Regions from separate parts of the Proteiniborus sp. MB09-C3 genome, predicted to be linked through region 3. Evidence: predicted binding sites of a transcription regulator. Region 3 holds the regulator's gene; each other region holds the start of a gene.
The links. Region 3 encodes LexA, which represses DNA repair genes until DNA is damaged. Its sites were predicted from a motif close to CNAACANNTGTTNG; they were not measured.

Region 1 (5,912 bases), 670 kb from region 3:
TTATCAATAATACTCAGTTCTCAAATAATAAAATTAAATATGCTACACTTTTTATGAAAGTGTAGCATATTTTTTATTATATTATTTTTTTGCAATTTTTAAAATTTTGCTAGTGTATAAGTGCTTTACTTGAATTCAATACCTCACCCATATTTGGGAAAACACATAAATTAACTAGCAGAACAAATTAAATTTAAAAACATATTGTATTCGTATGACAAAAATGATATCCTAATAGTATTAAGATATTAAATAATATTTGTTTGTTAAAGGGGAGTAACTTCCTTAGGGTGATAAAGTCAACAACCGGTAGAGATAATACTGCCTGGCTTTATCCTTTGACATGTCAAAGAAGTAAGACCTTTAGCAATATTTTATCCTTTTAGGATAAGATACTGCTAAGGGTCTTTTTTGTTTGATATTTATTTTATCTAAATTAATTCTGAGGAGGTGGGTAAAATATAAAGTGTGACAAATGAATAGCAAAATCTCTTATGGTAACAACAGGCTTAATACTAAAAAGTAAAAAACAAATTCGTATTTGATAAGGGAGTGTGATTAAATATGTGGTTTTCAAAATCACAGGAGGAAGTACTGAAAGAATTCAGTGTAAATCCAGACACAGGACTGACTACTGAAGAAGCTAATTCCAGGCTTCAGAAGTATGGTGAAAATAAATTAAAAGGTAAACCAAAGAAAAGCTTAATATCATTATTTCTTGCACAGCTTAAAGATATGCTAATCTATGTTCTTTTAGGTGCTACAGTTATAACAATTGCAATTGGAGAATATGGAGATGCTATAATAATTCTTTTAGTTGTAATCCTAAATGCAGTAATAGGAGTGGTGCAGGAATATAAGGCAGGAAAAGCTATTGAGGCACTACAGCAGATGACTACTCCAAAAACTCTCGTAAGACGTGATGGTGAAGTCAAGGAAATAAATTCAGAACAAATAGTACCGGGAGATATTGTTATTATAGATGCTGGTAGATATATACCTGCAGATATTAGGTTAATAGAAAGCGCAAACCTTCAAATAGAGGAATCTGCTTTAACAGGTGAATCTGTGCCTACAGATAAGGAGGCAAATGACATTCATGAAGATCCCAAGACTCCTATAGGTGATAAATCCAATATGGCGTTTATGTCTACTCTTGTTACTTATGGTAGGGGTGAAGGCGTTGTTGTGGCAACAGCAATGGAAACCGAAATGGGTAAAATAGCTAAGATATTAGATGAAGATGATGAAGAAATGACTCCTTTACAAAGAAGACTAGAGGAGCTTGGCAAAATTCTTGGATTTATAGCTATTGGAATTTGTGCACTTATATTTGTAATTGCTTTATTCCAGAGAAGAGATTTATTCAATATGTTCTTAATTGCTATTAGTTTAGCAGTTGCAGCAATTCCAGAAGGGTTAGCTGCTATAGTTGCTATAGTGTTGGCAATTGGAGTTACTAGAATGTCTAAAATTAATGCCATAGTTAAAAAGCTACCAGCAGTTGAGACATTAGGCTCTGTAAATATTATATGCTCAGATAAAACTGGTACCCTTACTCAGAATAAGATGACAGTTGTAAAAAATTATACACTTAATAATATAAAGGATTTACCTACTGTAGAGACTAGCTTTGAGGCTAATAAGGACGAGGCTGAATTAATTAAGACTTTAGTCTTATGTTCAGATGCTACTTATGAAAATGGCGAAAGTACTGGAGATCCTACAGAGGTAGCCTTAGTAGTATTAGGAGATAAATATAAGCTTACAAAAAGGGAATTAAACTTAAAGCATAAAAGAATTGCAGAAAAACCATTTGATTCAGGTAGAAAGCTAATGTCAACCTTAAACAAAGAAGAAGATGGCTTTAGAGTTCATACAAAAGGGGCTATTGATAATATATTAAAGATTTCGACTCATGCCCTTGTAGATGGTAAGGTAGTTCAATTAACTGAAGAAATGAAAACAAAGTACTTAAAAGTAGCAGAGGAAATGTCAGATGATGCGCTTAGGGTACTGGGTGCAGCTTTTAAAGATACAACTGATATAATAAGTCCTGAGGATATGGAAAAAGATTTAACTATCATAGGGTTAGTGGGAATGATAGATCCTCCAAGAATTGAGGTTAAGGATTCTATAAGAGATGCAAAGATCGCAGGTATTACTCCTGTAATGATAACTGGAGACCACAGAAATACAGCTGTTGCAATTGCTAAGGAACTTGGAATTGCAGATTCTATAGAACAGAGCTTGACAGGTGCTGAAATAGATGAGCTATCAGATGAGGAGTTTTCAAAAAGAATTAATGATTATAGAGTATTTGCTAGGGTTTCACCAGAACACAAGGTAAAGATAGTCAAGGCATATAAATCTCACGGAAATATAGTGTCAATGACTGGTGATGGTGTAAATGATGCACCCTCATTAAAATATGCGGATATAGGTGTTGCCATGGGTATAACTGGTACAGATGTTTCTAAGGGTGCTAGTGACATGATACTTACAGATGACAATTTTACTACCATTGTTCATGCTATAGAAGAAGGCAGAAACATTTATAATAATATTAAGAAGGCTGTAATATTTCTTTTATCATGTAATCTAGGAGAAGTTATTACAGTGCTGGCTTCCATCTTATTCCGTTGGCCAGTTCCGCTTCTAGCTCCACAAATATTATGGATAAATCTAATAACTGATACTTTTCCAGCGATTGCACTTGGCGTTGACCCTGGAGATAAGGATGTAATGAAAAAGAAACCAAGGGATCCTAAGGAAAGCTTTTTTGCTGAAGGAGCAGGAGTTAGGGCTGTTATTGGAGGAACACTAATAGGAATACTTACATTGGCAGCTTTTTACTTTGGATTAAGTGAACATGGATATAGCTTGGGATCAGAGAATATACCTGAAAATGTACTAACTTATGCTAGAACTATGTCATTTGTTGTGTTAGCAGCTTCACAGTTATTTTATTCATTAACAATGAGAAACTCAACTAAGTCAATATTTCAAATAGGCTTATTCTCTAACATGTACCTAATAGGTGCTATAATTATAGGATTTATTCTACAGTTTGGTGTTATTTCAGTGCCATTCTTTGCAAATGTATTCGAAGTGCATAATCTAAGCTTAGGAGACTGGGGATTAGTTATAATATTTGCCTTAGTTCCATTAATAGTAAATGAAATAATTAAAGCGTTTATGAGATTAAAGGAGAAGGCATCATAATAATGTATATTTTAAAGCATTACATAAAATAGATTTAATAACAGTTCGTTTCTATATGAAATGAGCTGTTATTTTTTGAAGCTTTGATGCAGATTGTTTTATATTTAGGTTAGAATTCAGGTTAAAATTCAAACATTTACACGGAACATGAGTTCGGGTATAATGTAAGTAGTACTATCTAGGTAAAGGGGTGATATCAATATATCCTTTGCAAGATGTAATTCAATCAAAACAACTAAGTATTATTCATGTAGATATGGATGCTTTTTATGCATCTGTTGAAGAACATGACAATCCAAATCTGAAAGGACTGCCTATTATTGTAGGCGGCATGAGTAATCATGGAATTGTAACTACTGCCAATTACCCTGCCAGAAAATATGGAATACATTCTGCTATGCCTATTTTTATGGCAAAACAGAAATGCCCGAAAGGATGTTTTTTACCTGTAAGAATGGAGAGGTACAAAGAGGTTTCTAGACAGGTTTTTGATATATTATACAAGGTTACCGATTTAGTAGAGCCTTTATCCATTGATGAGGCATACATAGATGTATCAAATATCAATACTAATCCTATAAAAATTGCCGAGGAAATAAAATGGAAGGTAATGGAATCTACTGGATTAACTATATCTATAGGTATTTCGTATAACAAATTTTTAGCTAAGCTTGCATCTGACTGGAATAAGCCTAATGGGATGAAGATAATAACAGAGGATATGATACCAGATATTTTGCTTCCGCTTCCTGTTAAATCTGTATATGGAATAGGGGCAAAATCTACTAAAAAGCTAAACAATATAGGCATCTATACAGTTGAAGATTTAATGAGGCTATCAGAGGAATTTTTAATAGAATTTTTTGGAAAGGCTGGCAGTGAGATATATAATAGGATTCGTGGTATAGATTCTAGAAAAATCAATATAACTCGTGAAAGAAAATCTATAGGGACAGAAAGCACCTTCTCTGATTATACAAAGGATAAAGAAGTTTTAAAAGATTTTTTGCGGAATTTTTCCATTGATTTAGAATCTTCTTTAGAAATGAAAAATCTGCAAGCTAAGACCATAACCTTAAAGATTAAAGATATAAGCTTTAGAACTCGAACTAAGAGCAAGACTTTAAATAACTACATTAATAGCTTTGATGATATTTTTGAAGTTGCTGCCAATCTATTATATGAAATAGAAATAGATCAAGATATTAGGCTAATAGGTCTAACGGCATCAAATCTAGAAACCTTAAAGCTAGAGCAGCTTTCATTGTTTGATTTTTAAAAAGCTTGCATGAGCTTATAGAACTCAGGCAAGCTTTTTATATTAGTTTTATAATATAGTGGAAGTGGAGAAATTCAATTCGTAGAATGTGTGAAGCTATAATACCTAGAATACAGATATTTAAAACCTGGACGAGTTGCCGAATCCATCAAATAAGCAGATCTTGTTGCACCTACTTTTCTATTTCTATTTAGAGCCCTGATTATTCCATTTGCAGAAGATATTCCTATTCCATGACCATAATAGGTTCCATCGCCTAAATCAATAGTATTTTCGCCTTGCCATTCTGGAGTTAGAGGATTTACATCAGGATTTTTAAAATATCTACAGTCTCCGGGAAAGTAATCAACTTCATCAGAATAATAGCCAATATCAAGGTTTTTGTTAATATAGTGCCAATTCATTAGATGTATACTTGAAAACATTGTATTAAAAAGTTCTTCGGGGTATGAATCCAGTACTGCCTTATAAAAGATTATGACCATTGCTGTAGCACATTCTGTGCCATATTTACGTCCATTTACAAATATATCATTTATTGCATCACTAGGCTTCACATTGCTTTTTAACAGAAAACCACCTTCATTGGTACGAGTCCAATAATCTGTATTACAAAAGGATTTTTTGAATACTCTAAATGAGAAATTGCTATTATTGAGCTGTCTAGCAGCATTAATTATACTCATACGTAAATCCAGTTCAAATTTAAGCTGACTCAAGGATTCATAATCGTATATTCCGTTGCTGGAACTCATTGTGGTGATTATATCTCTTTGAATACTGTTTAATGAATATTGATTACTAATATTTTCGGGAGTAACTGGACGTCCTGAAATCCTAATCATTGTGTCCCTCCTATCCCAGTATTTGCATACATGATTTGATAGGGGATTGGATAGGTTATCCATATATTCCACCAGTTCTTATTCATATGGTGCATTCTGTATGAAAATTGTGAGAGAAGATTTTGTGTATTGTAGTCAAGCTTGTTAAATTCACTTAGCAGCATATGTTCTTTATTAGTTAAGTTTTGCATGAAATGACCTGTATTGACAGATACAGGTTTACATAGATATTTAGCTTCTAATATTACCTCATAAGGAATGGGATTACTTGTCAGGTTATAGCTTTCACCAGTATAATGCAAAAACAAACTATTCTCCTCAAACCAATTAACAAAATATGAATATAGCTGTTCGTTACTTAAAAATTCAGCACTATTCATTTCAGGTATAAAGTCTAAGAGCTCACGAGCCATCGTTACATCCTTTGGTTCTGCAGATAATAGCTTATTTGCTATTAAATATAGACTATTGATGTCACATGATTCAAAAAAAGCCCATATTAAGTCGTGATTAAAGCAGCATTTTCTGTGTCTTTCAAATATTAAATCTGCTATTGTAGGTAG
Region 2 (5,912 bases), 1.6 Mb from region 3:
ACCCTGTCATGTCTTCTTCTTCCGCACTTTGATATAGTGTAAAGTCTTCACTAAACTTTTTCTCTCCAATAGAATCTTTAAATAAAGAGGCGCCTGTACCTACCTTGTAACCGTTTAATTCTTCTATTATCTTTTTAAGTGGTAGATAATCATTTGCCATAAATACTACAGGCTGCTTTCCTTCCACAGGTAGTTTAACTTGATTTCCACATGCTGTCAATGTTTCTCTAACTATATCTAATGTTTTTTCTTTGCTATATTCTCTATCTGTTAAAAATACAAAAGCATCAAAAACGTTTAAAGATGATTTTTCTTTTATGATAAGTTCTATTGATATAAACCTATCTTTATGGGTTAAATCTAGGCCCTTATTGTTGGATAGTCTAATATCCATTTCTTGAATGGAAATATTATTTGAGAAAATAAAATCAGGAAATTCATTTTTAAATATTCTTAGAAGTTCTTCTACTTCCTTTACAAAATCCTCATCAGAAAGAACTTCTTTTCTATAATCTACTTCCTCAGCATGGTTGCTTGAAGGCTCATAAGGATATGGAATTTGAAGCTTTAGATTTTCCACAGCCCTTTTTTCTAGCTCTACTTCATCAGCTTTACCTACAGCTCCTGCAACTCCTATGTACCCATCTTGATAAATCCTCAAGCCTGTTTTAGTCATGTCTTTTTTTCTTATGGATTTTATTTCTGTTTGAACGATATTTATAGTGATTTCTTTTTCATTGCTAATATATTTTTCCTTTATCACGACTACACCCCCTATTGTACCGTCATATTATTAACTCTTATATAAGGTCCACCCATACCGACTGGAAGAGGAAATTGCTCCATTTTTCCGCAGCCTCCTAAGGATGAAGAAAATACTTCTATTTCCTTTGAAATTCCGTCTATATTATGAAGAGTTTCCATCACATTTCCGCTAACGACTGCTATATTTACAGGTTCTGCTATTTTCCCATCTCTAATCATATAAGAAATACTAGGTGCAATAGTGAATGTAGACATACCAGAGCCATGATTAACCTCCTCCACTAATATACCTTCCTTTACTTCCGAGATAAGCTCTTCTTTAGTTTTATTTCCAGCTTCAATGTATGTATTAGTCATTCTGACTATTGGCTCAAATTCAAAATTTAATGCTCTAGCATTGCCTGTAGGATTTTCCTTAAGAGACTCTGCTGTAGCACTGCTATGAAGTCTACCTGAAAGAATTCCATTTTTAATCAGATAGGTCTTATTAGATTTAGTTCCTTCATCGTCAAATGGTACAAAGCCGCTGCCTAAAAGGCTTCCAGTATCTACAATGGACAAATTATCTGCTCCAACTTTTTTGCCAATGGTCCATTCCTTCATCATAGCTTCGTCTCCAACCATGAAATCTGCCTCACTTTTGTGCCCAAAGCTTTCATGGGTAAATACTCCTGTAGCTATAGGTGCAAATATAACAGTATATTTTCCAGGAGTTATTGGCTTAGCGGTTTTAGTATATTCAATATCTCTAGCTAATGTATTCTCTAGCTTCTCTCCAAATGCTTTAAGCTCATTAAAATCTGTAGTTGTCTTATCACAGCCACCATTTAAGGTTTTACCTTCTATATTCAATGAATATCTATATACTATTGCACAGGTTTGGTAATTAAATTTTAAATTAGCTCCCTTGCTAGAATAAAATTCCTTTGTGGTTTTGCGATCTATATATACAGCTCTCCACATTTTTATCTCTTCCTTATTCTCTACGAAAGGAAAATATGATTTTAAAAGCTCTAGTTTTTCTTTCTGACTTACATTCAAGATGTCATTTTCCTTAAATTGAAGGAATTCCCCTTTATTGACCTCAAATTTTTTCACAACTGGATTATCCATTATATATTCATTTTCATTAGCCATAAGTGCCAGCTTATTTATTTCTTCCTGTATATTATCTATGTCTGTTGTAGAGCTATAGTACCATCTTTTACCGTCAAAGATTCGAATAAATCCCCCCCTGCGATTTCTCTTTAAATTTTGCATTAGATCTCCGTTTTGATAAGTGATTTCACTTACAGAAGCATCCTCCAATCTAACATCTGTGTAAAGATTTTTTGGAAAAGTGTACATGTAATACCCCCTAACATTTTGTATTTTTACTTTAAATATGCATTTAATTATCCATATTAAGCCTAATATATAGTTTGGCTCATAAATTATATATATTAATAACACAGGATAATATGCTCTTGACTTCATACTACTATCAAAAATTAATAATGTCAAGTTGAAATTTAATAAAATTAATAAATATTTTAAAAATATTAATAAATACGTAGGGCGTTTTTTAATATCCCCATTAAAAAACAGGAATCACGCAGAAATAAAAAAGCAAAAAAATACACGAACATATGTTTGCAAACGTTAAAATTAGTGGTAAAATATAGATAACAAACACTTGGAGTGATACTATGGAAATACTTAATAAACTAAAAATATTATCAGACGCCGCGAAGTATGATGTGTCTTGTTCTTCTAGTGGCAGCAATAGGAAAGGGAAAAAAGGAGAGTTGGGAAGCACTAGCCAATGTGGAATATGTCACAGTTGGGCAGATGACGGAAGGTGCATATCGCTATTAAAAATACTTTTTACTAATCACTGTATATACGACTGTGTTTATTGCGTAAACAGGGCTTCAAACGATGTTCCTAGGGCGGCCTTTACACCTGATGAGGTGGCAGATTTGACTATAAACTTTTATAAGAGAAATTATATAGAAGGACTTTTTTTAAGCTCTGCTGTATATAAGAGCCCAAATTATACTATGGAGCTTTTAACCAGTACAGTTAAAAGGCTTAGGGAAGAGCATAGATTCAATGGATATATTCATCTGAAGGCAATACCGGGAGCAGATAAAGCTTTAATAGAAAAAGCAGGTATGTATGCTGATAGAATGAGTGTAAACATTGAACTGCCCTCTAACGATGGATTAAAGCTGCTTGCGCCACAAAAAAAGAAGGATGCTATTATTAAGCCTATGAATTTTATAAATTCAAGAATACATCAATCTGTAGAAGAGAGACAGAAATTTAAGTATTCTCAGAGCTTTGTCCCCGCCGGGCAAACTACTCAGCTCATTGTAGGTGCTACTGAAGATAGTGATTTAAAGATACTCAGGCTTTCAGAGGCATTATATAAGGGATTTAAACTAAAAAGGGTGTATTATTCAGCCTTTATGCCAGTATCAAAGCATCCTAATCTTCCAGTCCTTGCTTCACCGCCATTAGTTAGAGAAAATAGGCTTTATCAAGCCGACTGGCTCTTAAGATTTTATGGCTACAATGCTGCCGAGATTCTCAGTGATGAAAAGCCTGATTTTGACTTAGCACTTGATCCTAAGTGTGATTGGGCATTGAGAAACATTGAATTGTTTCCTGTTGAGATTAATAAGGCAGAATACTACCTGTTGTTAAGAGTCCCAGGTATTGGAGTAACGTCTGCTAGGAGAATAATTGCAGCGAGAAAGTTTGGGGCATTAGGCTTTAGGGATTTGAAAAAGCTAGGAATAGTGTTGAAGAGAGCTAGATACTTTATAACCTGTAATGGAAAACATTATGGCATCAAAAGCATGGATTCTTCTGCCATAAGAAATAGCATGCTATTTAGTCTCAATAGTAAGGACTTTGGAGAAAAGGGCGAACAGCTTTCTTTGTTTTCTGTATATCCTCAGCTATTACCAGCAAATGATATTGTTTCAACAATAACGGGGGAATTTTAAAATGTTATATTACATATATGACGGAAGCTTTGACGGATTATTGACTGCCATATACGAAGCCTATTATAGAAGAGAAATACCAGATGAAATATTATCAGAGGACAGTCCTCAGCAAAGCCTTCTTGTTGAAAAAGTACATATTGAAACAGATTTAGAGAAATCTAAAAAAGTCTACTCATCAATAAAGACAAAGATTTCAGAATATACACTTAAAAATTGCTTTTATGTATTTCTATCAGAAAGACCTGATAGAGGAACTGCAATTTATAGGTATTTAAGACTGGGATGGAAAGTTGGAAGGGGAATAGATCAAAATCTAAAAAATGATTCAGTTCTAACAGTGCATAAGATTCGCCAACAAGTAAGCAAAGAGGTGCATTTAATGCTTGGATTCATTAGATTTAGTCATCTAAGTAATGGAGTATATTACTCTCAGATAGAGCCGGATAATGATATAGTAGGTCTTATGGCTCCTCATTTTGCGGAAAGATTATCTGATGAATGCTGGATTATTCATGACGTAAGGAGAAATATAGGAGTAATGTATAATAAAAAAGAGTGGATAATGAGAGACTTAAACATTTCTGGAGAGATTAGCTTTCAAGAAGAGGAAGAAGACTATCAAAAGCTGTGGAAGGAATATTTTAATACTATTGCAATAAGGAATAAAATAAATCCAAAGCTGCAAAGGCAGCATATGCCAAAAAGGTATTGGAAGCATTTGATTGAAAAGCAAACTGAAATATAGATATATTTTATAATAATATGATATATTATAATAAAGTGAAGGTTAATCGATGGTAGGTCAAAGGCAATGAGAATCAGCCCTATTGTAGTTTTATGATAGGAGCGTCCGTTAGGACCAAATTTGCACGACCATAGAGAGTGAACAAATTTGTGCTTCGAAACTGCATATATTAACTACATCAAAAAGCTTATTTAAGGGAGGAATTCATGTGCTAGTAAATGAAAAGCTTCAAGCTCTTAGGGAGCTAATGAAGGAAAAAGGAATGAATGCTTATGTAATACCTAGCTTTGATGCTCATCAAAGTGAATATGTGCCAGAACATTGGAAATCAAGAGCATGGATATCTGGTTTTACAGGCTCAGCAGGTACGGTAGTAGTGACATTAGATAAAGCTGGACTATGGACTGATGGAAGATATTTCATACAAGCAGAGAGAGAGCTTAAAGGAACAGGTATTAAGCTTTTTAAAATGAGACAGCCAGGTGTACCCACATATTCAGAATGGGTTGCAGATGTGCTTAAAGAAGGAGATTGCTTGGGCTTTGATGGGAAGGTTTTCTCATGTAACCAAGCTAAAGAACTAGAAGGAAGATTAAAGAATAAAAATATAACAATAGACGATAGATATGATCTGATCGATTTGATTTGGAGGGATAGGCCTGAATTACCCTTAGAAAAAGTATATATCCACGAGGAGAAATACTCAGGTAAATCCACAAAAGAAAAGCTTAATATGGTCAGAGAAGAAATGAATAAAAAGGGAGCAGGATATTATCTGCTGAGTAGTCTCGATGATATAGCTTGGCTTTTTAACATAAGAGGTAATGACGTAAGGAACAATCCTGTAACCATAGCCTATGCCATAGTATCAATGGATAATGCAGCCATATTTATAGATTCTAGAAAAGTAACTGATGAAGTAAGATATTTCTTAAAAGAAAATGGAGTAGATGTAAAAGAATACGAGGAAATAGGAAATACATTAAAGAATATTGATAAAGGCTTAAGCGTTTTCTATGATCCAAATAAGATAAGCAGATGGCTACATGAATGTATGCCAAAAAACAATAAAAAAGTTCAAGAAAAAGATATTGTAATGCTGCTTAAGACTATAAAAAATGAAACGGAAATTGAGAATCTTAGAAAGTGCCACGTTAAAGACAGTGTTGCAATGGTTAAATTTTTATATTGGCTTGACAATACCATAAATAAAGAACAAATAACTGAAATATCTGCTACAGATAAGCTTGAAGGCTTTAGAAAACAACAAGAAGGCTTCATAGGCACAAGCTTCGATACTATAGCGGCATATAAGGACCATGCAGCTATGATGCACTATAAGGCTACAGAAGAAAATCAATATACACTAGGAACAGAAGGAATGTTTTTAGTAGACTCTGGAG
Region 3 (5,912 bases):
AAGGAATTAGATATTGAATCTGCTAATAGAATTCATATAAATGATACCAAAAGAATTATTCGTGCTTTAGAAATATACCATGAGACGGGAAAACCTATGTCTTACTTTTACAAGGACTTTAGAAAAGAGAATGATAAATATAATATTATATTTATTGGACTCACTATGGATAGGGATAAGTTATATGAAAGAATAAACAGACGTGTGGATATTATGATAGAATCGGGACTGATTGAAGAGGTAAAAAAATTATTGAATATGGGTTATTCTGAAGACCTTGTATCTATGCAGGGCTTAGGATATAAGGAAATAATTCAGTATTTAAAGGGTAACTATAGCCTTGATGAGTCCATAGAAATTCTTAAAAGGGATTCTAGAAGATATGCCAAAAGACAATTAACTTGGTTTAGAAGAGATAAAAATATTGAATGGATTAATATTCATGACTTTGACAATAGTAATAAATTAATTGATTGCGTAGTTAAAAATATAAAGGAGAAATTATAATAAAGTTGAATATATCTTTATTACTTATTTATTACTTTTAAAATTATCTAAAAAATTTTATGAGGGAGGGACAATTGTGAAGACTACAATGAATTTACAAGATGTTTTTTTAAACAAAGTGAGAAAAGAAAATATTACTATTACTATTTTTCTACTTAACGGTTATCAGTTAAAAGGTCAAGTAAAAGGATTTGATAATTATACCATAGTATTAGATTGCGATGGTAAACAAAATCTTATATACAAGCATGCAATATCTACTATTGTACCAGGTAAAACCATAAGCTTTATGAATAAAGGAAATAATACCGATAGCTTTGAATAATAATATTGAAGCTAAAAATCATAGAGATTACATAATGAGGCCTTTTAAGTGCAAAAGTTACTTAAAAGGTTTTATTATGTAAAACTAATTGAAACTAAGAAATTCATGTGTTACAATACATAAGATAATACTAATAGAAGGTGATATATTGAATCAGTATACTATAAATATATTATGTAAACAGTTTGACATAAGTAATGAAGTTATTAATTATGTAGAATCCAAGGAAAAGATACTTAGAGAGAAATATTTTAGTAAAATCGAAGCAGCTAAAGAATATAATCAATATAAAATTATACATGCAATGCAGAAAGCTAGACTTAATGCAACTCATTTTAATTGGACTACTGGTTATGGGTATGATGACGTTGGAAGAGAAAAGGTAGAAGAAATCTACTCATATGTTTTTGGTACAGAAGATGCCTTAGTAAGACCAACTATTGTTTCAGGAACTCATGCGATTACGCTTACTTTGTCTGGAATTCTTAGACCTGGAGATGAGCTTATTGCAATTAGTGGCAGTCCTTATGATACACTGCAAAAAGTAATTGGTGTAAAGGGTAATGAAAAGGGTACATTCATTGAATACGGGATAAAATACAAAGAAGTTCCTCTTACTGCAGATGGAAAAATTGATATTGAGAAATCACTAGCTTCAATAACAGATAGTACTAAAATAGTTATGATTCAAAGATCAACTGGATATAGTGATAGAAAAGCTTTAACAATAGACGAAATAAGTGAAGCTATAGAAAAAGTTAAAGCATTTAATAATAATCTGATTATTATGGTAGATAACTGTTACGGAGAATTTATCGAAATAGATGAGCCTACAAATGTAGGAGCAGATATTATGGCAGGATCACTCATAAAAAATCCTGGAGGAGGTATGTCCTTATCTGGAGGTTATGTTGTTGGAAGAAAAGATTTAATAGAACTAGTAGCCAATAGAAGTACGGCACCTGGCATAGGTAAAGAATGCGGATTGACCTTTGGAACAACTAGAAATACTCTGCAAGGTTTGTTTTTAGCTCCTATGATAGTTGGAGAAGCACTTAAGGGTGCTTTATTAAATGCGCTAGTTTATAAGGATTTAGGTTTCAGAGTTGTGCCAGATACAGATGATAAAAGAAGTGATATAATTCAGGGAATAGAATTTAAGTCGAGGGAAAAGGTAATCAAGTTTTGTCAAGGAATACAAAGCGCCTCACCAGTGGACTCTTATGTATCGCCTGAACCTTGGGACATGCCTGGATATGAAGATGAAGTAATAATGGCAGCAGGTGCGTTTGTACAAGGTTCCTCAATAGAACTAAGCGCAGATGGTCCTATGAGAGAACCATTCTTTGCATATTATCAAGGTGGTTTAACCTATAGCCATTGTAAGCTTGGTGCTATGATGAGCTTAAATAACTTATATAAGAACAATATGATAGAAAAAGAAAAGCTGACTTTTTAGTCAGCTTTTCTTTTTCTATTTAATTCTACGGTAGACACCAGTTACTTTTCCTAAGATTGTGACATCCTTAGTGATAATAGGCTCCATAAATTGATTTTCTGGTTGTAATCGGATATAATCCTTTTCTTTAAAAAATCTCTTAATAGTTGCTTCTTCTTCTAAAAGTGCGACTACTATGTCACCATTATTTGCAGTATTTTGTTGTCTTATAAGTACTAGATCTCCATCAAGGATACCTGCTTCTATCATGCTTTCTCCTCTTACCTTAAGCATAAAAACAGAATCATTTTCTACGAAGTGAATAGGTAAGGGGAAGGTATCTTCTATGTTTTCAATTGCTAGAATTGGTTCTCCTGCTGTAACTTTTCCTACAATGGGGACGTTTACGATTTCTCTCCTTGGAAACGGAATGATATTATCGGTTTTATCTAAAATTTCGATTGCCCTAGGTTTGGTAGGATCTCTTCTTAAATAACCCTTTTTTTCTAATTTCTCAAGATGGGCATGAACAGTAGAAGTGGATTTTAATTCTACTGCTTTACAAATTTCCCTTACTGCAGGAGGATAGCCTTTAGAAAAAATCTCCTTTTTAATGAATTCAAGTATTTTTAACTGTACTGACGATAAATCCTCATACATATTGGCACCCCTCAATAAAGTATTTGCTGTTATTATAACATATAAAAAGACAAATGGCAAACATTCGTTCGTTTCTTTAAAAAAACTATTGACAAGGAACATATGTTCCTATTATAATTGAATTAACGAACAAATGTTCCTTTGGAGGTATTGTTATGGGAAAACGAATAAGAATTGCAAACAAAAGAAGATTTACAATTTTTTTATCAACTATATTTATTATTACAACCATTATATTTAATGGTATATTAAGACTCAACTTGGTTTATGGTTCGGATAATGGTAATTATGCTGAAATGGCCATAGTATCCGGAGATACGCTATGGGAAATAGCCAAAAGAAATAATCCTTATAATCAGGATGTTAGAAAAATAGTCTATGAAATAATGAAAATAAATAACATGAAATCTGCCAGCATAAAGGCAGGCAGTGTAATAAAAATTCCTACATATTGATTGTAATATTAAAAATAAATAATAGCTATAAAGAGATAGACCATTATATGAAGTTGAGTATGGTCTATTTCTTTATATGATAAGAGTTATAAAGAGCACTATGGATTTTAGGTGTCTAAGAACGAGTTTTTTTAGAAAGAGGATTGCTTTTGACGGCTTTTCTTAATCTATCATCATCAATATGAGTATAGATTTGAGTAGTAGATACATTTTCATGGCCTAATATTTGCTGCAAAGCTCTAATGTCTACATTACCATACTTATACATAAGTGTAGCTGCAGTATGCCTTAGCTTGTGAGTTGAATACATTTCAACATCTAATCCAGCATCTTTTATATATTTTTTCACGAGATATTGAACCGTTTTATTGCTTATTCTATTTTTCCTATTGCTTAAAAACAAAGCATTTGGCGTTTTAACTCCTTCTGTAGGCCTTACTTCGAGATAGTCGTTAATAGCCTGTAAGCATGCTTCATTTAGGTAAATAGTACGTTCTTTATTTCCTTTGCCCACTACAGTTAGAGTATCACCTTTAATCCTATCAATATCTATACTAACTAACTCTGATAATCTTAAACCACAGTTTAAGAAAAGTGTAATAATAGCATAATCTCTTTCTTTAAATGTTCCCTCAATAGAATCTAGTAGGTTTTCAGCCTCTTGAAGAGAAAGATAAACAGGATGTCTAGTACTGGTCTTTGGTGACTCTAGATCTATTGCAGGATTCTCATTAATAACCTTAATTTTTGTGTGCAAATATTTAAAGAAGGATCTAATACTGGCGACTTTACGAGCTTTAGCGTAATTTTGGTTATTGCGATCCTTATCAACGAAAGAAATAAAAGCATATAAATCTTGCAAGGTCACTTTTCTAATAATGGTTTCATCAATATCCGATATATCAATTTCATCAAAAGGTGCATTTTTATCAACTAGCTTATATCTAAGCTTCAAAAACCTAAATAGAGTTCGTAAGTCGAAAAAGTACTCCTTAGCAGTATTTTCGGATTTTCCTTTGATGGTTTCTATGTAGTTTAAAAAATCTTCTAATATTATTGGTGAATTATCCATTTTTCCACTCCTTATTATACAAAATATACATTTTGTATAATAATATTCTACGTTTTTTCAGTAAATCCTTCTTTAAAATGATAAATATTTTTATTTAATTTGCTTTACTTTTCTATGCAATTTATAAAAATAAAATAATTAACATTGCAATATTATTTTTAAACTCAATTTTGTAGATTTATGATTAAAAATGCTGCTATATTTTGCTTTTCAATTGAAAATATCAATTATTCATGCTGAAAAACTTTTTTGAACTAATTTATCAAAAATTAGCGTTTTAAATCGATTTTAAGCATAATTTGATATGCTTTGATATAAAACTATTATACAATCAAAATAAAGGCCTCACAACTTAAATATGAGCCTATTTTATTTTTAACATCTAAAGAAAACTATATTTTATCTGTTGAGTTTATCAATTATATCTTTTTTCATCTTTGATGAAGTATTTATATTATTTTTTATTATTAGCAATATATTTGCCGTTACAAATAGACTGTCATTAAGTTTACGTAATTATATTATGTAAACTTAATGACAGTCTATCTTCAAAAGCATATATAACAAATGTACAAAAACCATTTATGTCATAAAAAATACTACACACAAAGCTGCATGTAGTATTTTCTATAATTATTTACCCTCCGGCTAACAAATGAATAACCTGTACTTCATCTCCATCATATATTAAGGTAGTTAAATATTCATCCTTAGATATTAATTTACCATTTACCTTCACTATGATTTTAGGAAAAGTATACCTTTTAATATCTAATATTTTCTGTACCGTTAGGTTCTTGCTCCATTCATGCTCCTTACCATTAATTAAAATCATACCTTCACTCCTACTGTTTAGATATGTTTTTCTACAATCTCAATTAATTCAGGCAGGTCCATTTTGATCTCTTTTAGTTTTTCTACTGTTGGAATTCCATTTTTAGTCCAACCTCTCCTTTTATAAACTGCATCAATTAATTGTTCGTATTGATCTTCCCTATATGCTCTGAGAACATTAATTTTTTCCTCTGTAGACTTTCCTGTTACATCATAATTCAGCTTTTCTTTAAGTTGAGCATCATATCTTTCTTTTCTTGATTCATATTCTTCTACAGTAACAGGACCTACAGAACGGTATGGCACTTTATCATCCACTCGTTTACCATGTCCCATTCTAATATTAAAGATTCTTTGAAAGTTATATACTCTTTCAGATTGAACTATTAATTCATGCTTATCTATGTTACTTCCTGTCATTCCATTATATAAGTCAACATAATTCTGCACATGTTCAGGTATTTTGGCAGGCTCATCAGTAGATACATTGCTGGCAGGTACTATATCGTTCCAAGGAAGCTTGCAGAGTCCCATGAGGCCAAACCACGTTCTAAACATAGGAAAATAATGTAGAGCTTCTGCTTTGTCTTCAAAGGTTGGTATTTGATTATTTACCATGTC
Region 4 (5,912 bases), 1.0 Mb from region 3:
TTTATATTTTCTTTTTCAACTCGCTGATTTTATCTCTTAATTCTGCAGCTCTCTCAAACTGTAGATTTTCGGCAGCCTCAAACATTTCAATTTCAAGGTTTTTCATAAGAGCCGTTAGTTCATCTCTGTTCATTTCTTTTTCACTATCATATCCATATCTTTCATGGTCTTCTGCAACCTTTGTAGCCTCTATAACATCTCTAATTCCTTTTTTAATTGTTTGAGGAATAATATTGTGTTCTTTGTTATGTCCAATTTGTAAATATCTTCTTCTATTAGTTTCGTCAATAGCCTTTCTCATTGAGTTTGTAATGCTGTCCGCATACATTATAACCTTACCCTCTGAATTTCTAGCTGCTCTTCCGATTGTCTGTACCATTGATGTTTCAGATCTTAAAAATCCTTCTTTATCTGCATCTAATATGGCAACTAAAGAAACTTCGGGTAAATCTAGACCTTCTCTTAACAGGTTAATTCCTACTAAAACATCGAATTTACCTACTCTAAGATCTCTTATTATTTCCATTCTTTCAATCGTCTTAATATCTGAATGCAAATAAGTAACCTTTATTCCTATTTCTTTAAAATAATTGGTCAAATCCTCTGACATCTTTTTAGTTAAAGTAGTTACTAAAACTCTTTCATTTTTAGCTGCTCTACTATTTATCTCTTTAACTAGATTATCTATCTGATTCTTTGTGGACCTAACTTCAACTTCTGGATCTAGCAGTCCTGTAGGTCTGATAATTTGCTCCACAATCTGTTGAGAATGCTCCAGCTCATAAGGTCCGGGAGTAGCACTTACATATACAGCCTGATTTATATGCTTCTCAAATTCATCAAATTGAAGAGGTCTATTATCTAGTGCAGATGGAAGCCTAAATCCATAATCCACCAATGTAGTCTTTCTAGACTTATCTCCTGCATACATTCCTCTAATCTGAGGAATGGTTACATGAGATTCATCAATGAATATAAGGAAATCATCTGGAAAATAGTCTAATAATGTATATGGTTTGCTTCCAGGCGGCCTAGCACTAATATGTCTTGAATAGTTTTCTATTCCCTGGCAGAATCCCATTTCTCTTAGCATTTCGATGTCATACATTGTCCTTTGCTTTAATCTTTGAGCTTCAAGAAGCTTATCCTCCATTGCCAATTCCTTTAGTCTCTCTTCTAGCTCTTCTTCAATGCTTTTTATTGCCCTTTCAATTTTCTCAGGACTTGTAGCGTAGTGAGAGGCAGGAAATATGGAGATATGGCTTCTTGTCCCAATGATTTCTCCTGTTAGGGCATTAACTTCAGTTAATCTTTCTACTTCGTCTCCAAACAATTCAACTCTAATAGCATTTTCATTTGAAGATGCAGGGAATATCTCTACTACATCTCCTCTAACCCTAAAGGTTCCCCTTACAAAGTTAATATCATTTCTTTCATACTGTATATCCACAAGCTTTCTTATTATCTCATCTCTATCCTTTATCATGCCTGGTCTTAATGACAAAACCAGATTTTCATAATCAATAGGGTCTCCTAATCCGTATATACAGGATACACTGGCTACTATTATTACATCTCTTCTTTCAAATAAAGCAGCAGTAGCAGAGTGCCTTAGTTTATCTATTTCATCATTTATCGATGCATCTTTTTCAATATATGTGTCAGTATGGGGTACATAAGCTTCAGGTTGGTAATAATCATAATAGCTCACAAAATATTCTACAGCATTATCAGGAAAAAACTCCTTGAATTCACTTGTAAGCTGGGCTGCTAATGTTTTATTGTGGGCTATTACAAGAGTTGGTTTTTGAGTTTTTTCAATAATATTTGCCATAGTGAAGGTTTTTCCAGATCCTGTTACACCTAGAAGTGTTTGATGCATAAGGTTGCTGTTTATTCCATAAACTAACTTTTCAATGGCTTTTGGCTGATCGCCAGTAGGTTTAAATTCAGATTTTATTTTAAATTTATTCACAATATCACCTCAATTAGTGATAATAATAATATATATCACAAAAAATATTTACAAGATAGTATGTCTTGGAACATTTGTTCGTTTTAATTATATATTTTGTCTCTATATAAGTCAATATACGAAAAAAATATTGTGTATTTAAAAAGATTTTTATTTATTTAGGCAGGTTATTCAATTTTAGTGTGGAATATATAATTGTAGTGCTGGGAGGGAATTTTCAATGAAGAAGCAGATATTATATTTATCAATGGTATTAGCGTTGACAGCTTGCACAGCTAAGAATGATGTATCATCAACTGACTCAAGCATTTCTACTGCTGTTGAAACAAATATTGACTATAAGGTAGATAAAACTATTTTATCAAAGGGTTTTCAATCTATTATGCCAAATGTAGAGGTTCTTGGAAAAGAACGAGGTAGATTTTTCTTGGTAAATTTAGGAGTCGTAGAATGCTCAATGGCTAGCATTGATAGCATATCCAGAGTGAATAATGAAATAAATATATTCACATCAATAAAAAGGGATTGGGGAAAAACAGATATAGTAGTTCCACAGTTTACACTTGAAATTATGGATATAGAGGATTCAGACTTAAATGATTTAAAATTTAATATAGTGCCTACTAATTATACTCCTATTGAGTTGAAATTTGACAAGTCACAAGTTCTTAATAAGATATTTACTCAATTAAAATACACTAACAATACTATGCCAAGTGTAAGCCTTATTAAAGAAAATGACAAATACATATGGAATATAAAACTAAATAATACTTTTGTAAAGGACAATCCAAGCAGTCCTATATATATGCTTAAAGCAAAGGTAGACTCAAATAACGGTGAACTCATTGAAGCAAAGCCAATCCTATTATCAGACACAATAGATAAAGGAAAAATATTAGATTTTGCTAAGGATAATCTAATAGCCTATGTTCAGAAAGAATCTGTAGAAAATTCTGATACAGAAAATATCTGGCTATATGATATCAATAGTTTAGAAAAACAAAAAGTATATTCTACGCATAATTATGTCTATTCAGCTAAGTTTAGTCCTGATTTTAAAAAGCTAGCAGTTATCGAACATAATGGTAAGCTTTCGGATCTGTATATTGTAGACTTAGACAGCAAACTAATACAAAAGATTACTCCAATGGATTATAAGCACACTTGGAATATTGAATGGAAGGATAATAATCTACTTTATGGAGTAAATAATGACGAGGATAACAAATCATCACTAATATTATTTGATATAGAAAAAAATGAACAAGAGGTTCTTTTTAACGTAGGAGTAAATGTTACCAGCTTTGATGCTTATGATGATATATTTGCGTTTGTTGAAAAAAATGATAATAAAGATGTGTCAAATATCTACATAAAAGAAAATAAAAAAAGATTGAAGAAAATAGATTATGGATTTAGTTGTGAGTTTATCAGTGAAGATGAATTAGTGTATACTAAAAATCCAGAAAAAGAAGATAAATTTGAATTATATATGTATGATTTAAAAGAACATGACGAAAGGTTAATTGTTGACTTAGATGTAAGAAAGTTCGTTGTTATTGATGAGGGAAATATTTTGATAATTAGTAAAAACAACTCATCTACTGATTATTCTGCATACCTACATAATCTAAAGGATAATGAATCTACTCTATTAGGTCAGGTTTTAGATAAAAATATATTTTATAGTCCCAGCTTAAACACAGCATTTTTCAATGTCGTTCCATCTGCTGAAAATTCTGATTCAAACTTTATATATGGGATTAACTTTGATAGGCTCATAGAATACGAAAAGGATAGCTAAGCTATCCTTTTTTTATATTCTACTGTTATATTGCTTATACTTTCTTCGAGGACTTATTTCTACGGTAAAAGTTCATATATCCTAACTTTCTAGAATGACATACATGCTATTATTTTATTTTATCCTCTATTATCTCAATTGCCTTTTGAAGCTGTGTATCCTGCTTAAGATTTTCTACTCCTATCACTTCAACATTTTCTGGTATCTCAACTACAAAATCAGGTGTTATTCCTATGCCTTGAATGTTTCGTCCATTAGGAGTAAAGTATTCTGATACGGTTATTTTAAAGCCTGAACCATCAGAAAGTTCTTTTATCCTTTGAACTATTCCCTTTCCAAATGTAGTCGTCCCTACTATAGTACCTACCTTTGTATCTTGAATTGCTCCTGATAGTACTTCGGATGCACTTGCACTGCCTTCATTTACTATAACAGCCAATGGAAGTCCCAGCATTTTTTTATCTGATTTTAGATATTCTCTCTCTTTTTTCTTTGTTTCTGTATATACTATAGTTCCCTCTCCCATAAGCTCATCTGCTATTTTAGCAGAAACATCTAAAAGCCCACCTGGATTATTTCTTAAATCTATTATTAAACCTTTAATGCCCTTATTTTTCAATGCCTTTAAATTAGCAGCAAAGTCTTTATGAGTTAATTCGTCAAATGAAGTTATCCTTATATATCCAATATCATTTTCTAGCATGCTAGCTTTTATAGTTTTTACTCTAATTTCTTCTCTTGTAATAATTTTATCAAAAATTTCAGGTTTACCATCTATATCTCTTCTGATAGTTATTGTAATATTTGTACCGGGCTCACCCTTCATAAGCTTAACGGCTTCATCCATTTTATCTGCTGTAAATTCCTTGCCATTTACTTTTATTATCTTATCTCCAGGCTTTATACCTGCTCTTTCCCCAGGTGTATCCTCTATGGGGGATACTACAGTTATTAGATTATCCTCTCCTGGAGCCACATATATTCCGATGCCTCCAAATACTCCCATAGTATGCTCCATAAAGCTCTTAAACTCGTCCTTTGACATATATACTGAATAAGGGTCTTCCACGGAAGCAAAAAGTCCTTTTAACTGTCCTTCCAATAAAGTACTTTCATCTACATCTTTTAAATAATATTCCTTTATAAAATCTTCTAAAAGCATGTTTTTTGAATACTTTCTATAAACACTAACAAGGTCATTATATTCACTCTTCGTAATAATTACTTTTTCTTTGATGGGAATCTGCACCATATTGCTAATTACAAATGTAGACATACTAGTTATTAAAATCAGCAAAATTGCACCTATAGCTGCCTTCCTTTTAGAAATCATATTGTCACCTCTATAAACATTATGTTATCTATTTTATTAAATTCATGTAAACATTATACCATTATGCACTTAACTTATCAAAATATACTTTAAAATCCTTCGCAACATTTATTTCTGTCCAAAAACATTAATTAGAGTGCCATTAAATTCTGCTCGTAAGACATTGATCAGAAATAAATTTGGAAAATTTTACTACAGATTCTTAAAAAAAAAGGGCATTTACTGCCCTTATTTCCCTTTTACATATGGTATTGGATCTACATAAGTTCCATTTATTCTTACTTCAAAATGTAAATGTGGTCCAGTTGACATGCCTGTGCTTCCTACCTTGGATATAGTATCTCCTTTTTTTACTTTATCCCCTACTTTTACTAAAAGAGAAGAGTTATGTGCATACAAAGTTGCCTTTTTACCACCGTGGTCTATAATTACACACTTTCCATAGCTACCCAATGTACCAGCAAACTGTATTGTTCCACCATTAGCAGCTTTTACAGGTGTGCCTGTAGAAGCTTTAATATCTATACCTGTATGGAATTTGTTCGTCTTTAATATCGGATGTATCCTATACCCAAAATATGAGTTGATTATAGTATTACCTGGTACAGGCCACATCATCTCGCCACCTACATATTCGGCGCTGCTTTGACTTTTCTTGATTTTTTCATCTAGCGCTTTTGCTTCAGCAAGGAATTTATCCTCTGCCTGCTCTAAAGATTTATGCTCTTTTACTAAATCTTTCATCAGATCTTCTTTTGCCCTAGTAGCTATTTGAAGATCCTTTTTCTTAACCTCCA

Region 1: a site for LexA is predicted at 3,368-3,381, ahead of QO263_RS08920 (DNA polymerase IV). Genes of this name have one in related genera too.
Region 2: a site for LexA is predicted at 2,387-2,400, ahead of QO263_RS00995 (putative DNA modification/repair radical SAM protein). Genes of this name have one in related genera too.
Region 4: a site for LexA is predicted at 2,043-2,056, ahead of uvrB (excinuclease ABC subunit UvrB). Genes of this name have one in related genera too.

What each region holds. Positions count from the first base shown of each region.
Region 1 covers NZ_CP127161.1:1,854,546-1,860,457, forward strand. The annotation lists gene helD (RNA polymerase recycling motor HelD) at 1-10, shown strand, start outside; gene QO263_RS08915 (cation-translocating P-type ATPase) at 565-3,225, shown strand; gene QO263_RS08920 (DNA polymerase IV) at 3,434-4,504, shown strand; gene QO263_RS08925 (protein-glutamine gamma-glutamyltransferase) at 4,579-5,349, opposite strand; gene QO263_RS08930 (hypothetical protein) at 5,346-5,912, opposite strand, start outside.
Region 2 covers NZ_CP127161.1:200,240-206,151, reverse strand. The annotation lists gene QO263_RS01005 (metallopeptidase TldD-related protein) at 1-763, opposite strand, end outside; gene QO263_RS01000 (TldD/PmbA family protein) at 775-2,112, opposite strand; gene QO263_RS00995 (putative DNA modification/repair radical SAM protein) at 2,454-3,761, shown strand; gene QO263_RS00990 (TIGR03915 family putative DNA repair protein) at 3,763-4,509, shown strand; gene QO263_RS00985 (aminopeptidase P family protein) at 4,718-5,912, shown strand, end outside.
Region 3 covers NZ_CP127161.1:2,524,220-2,530,131, reverse strand. The annotation lists gene miaA (tRNA (adenosine(37)-N6)-dimethylallyltransferase MiaA) at 1-507, shown strand, start outside; gene hfq (RNA chaperone Hfq) at 581-832, shown strand; gene QO263_RS12320 (methionine gamma-lyase family protein) at 978-2,291, shown strand; gene lexA (transcriptional repressor LexA) at 2,307-2,930, opposite strand; gene QO263_RS12310 (LysM peptidoglycan-binding domain-containing protein) at 3,086-3,385, shown strand; gene QO263_RS12305 (tyrosine recombinase XerC) at 3,501-4,457, opposite strand; gene thiS (sulfur carrier protein ThiS) at 5,095-5,292, opposite strand; gene QO263_RS12295 (aldehyde ferredoxin oxidoreductase family protein) at 5,310-5,912, opposite strand, start outside.
Region 4 covers NZ_CP127161.1:1,477,890-1,483,801, reverse strand. The annotation lists gene uvrB (excinuclease ABC subunit UvrB) at 2-1,975, opposite strand; gene QO263_RS07145 (hypothetical protein) at 2,196-3,782, shown strand; gene QO263_RS07140 (S41 family peptidase) at 3,892-5,115, opposite strand; gene QO263_RS07135 (murein hydrolase activator EnvC family protein) at 5,344-5,912, opposite strand, start outside.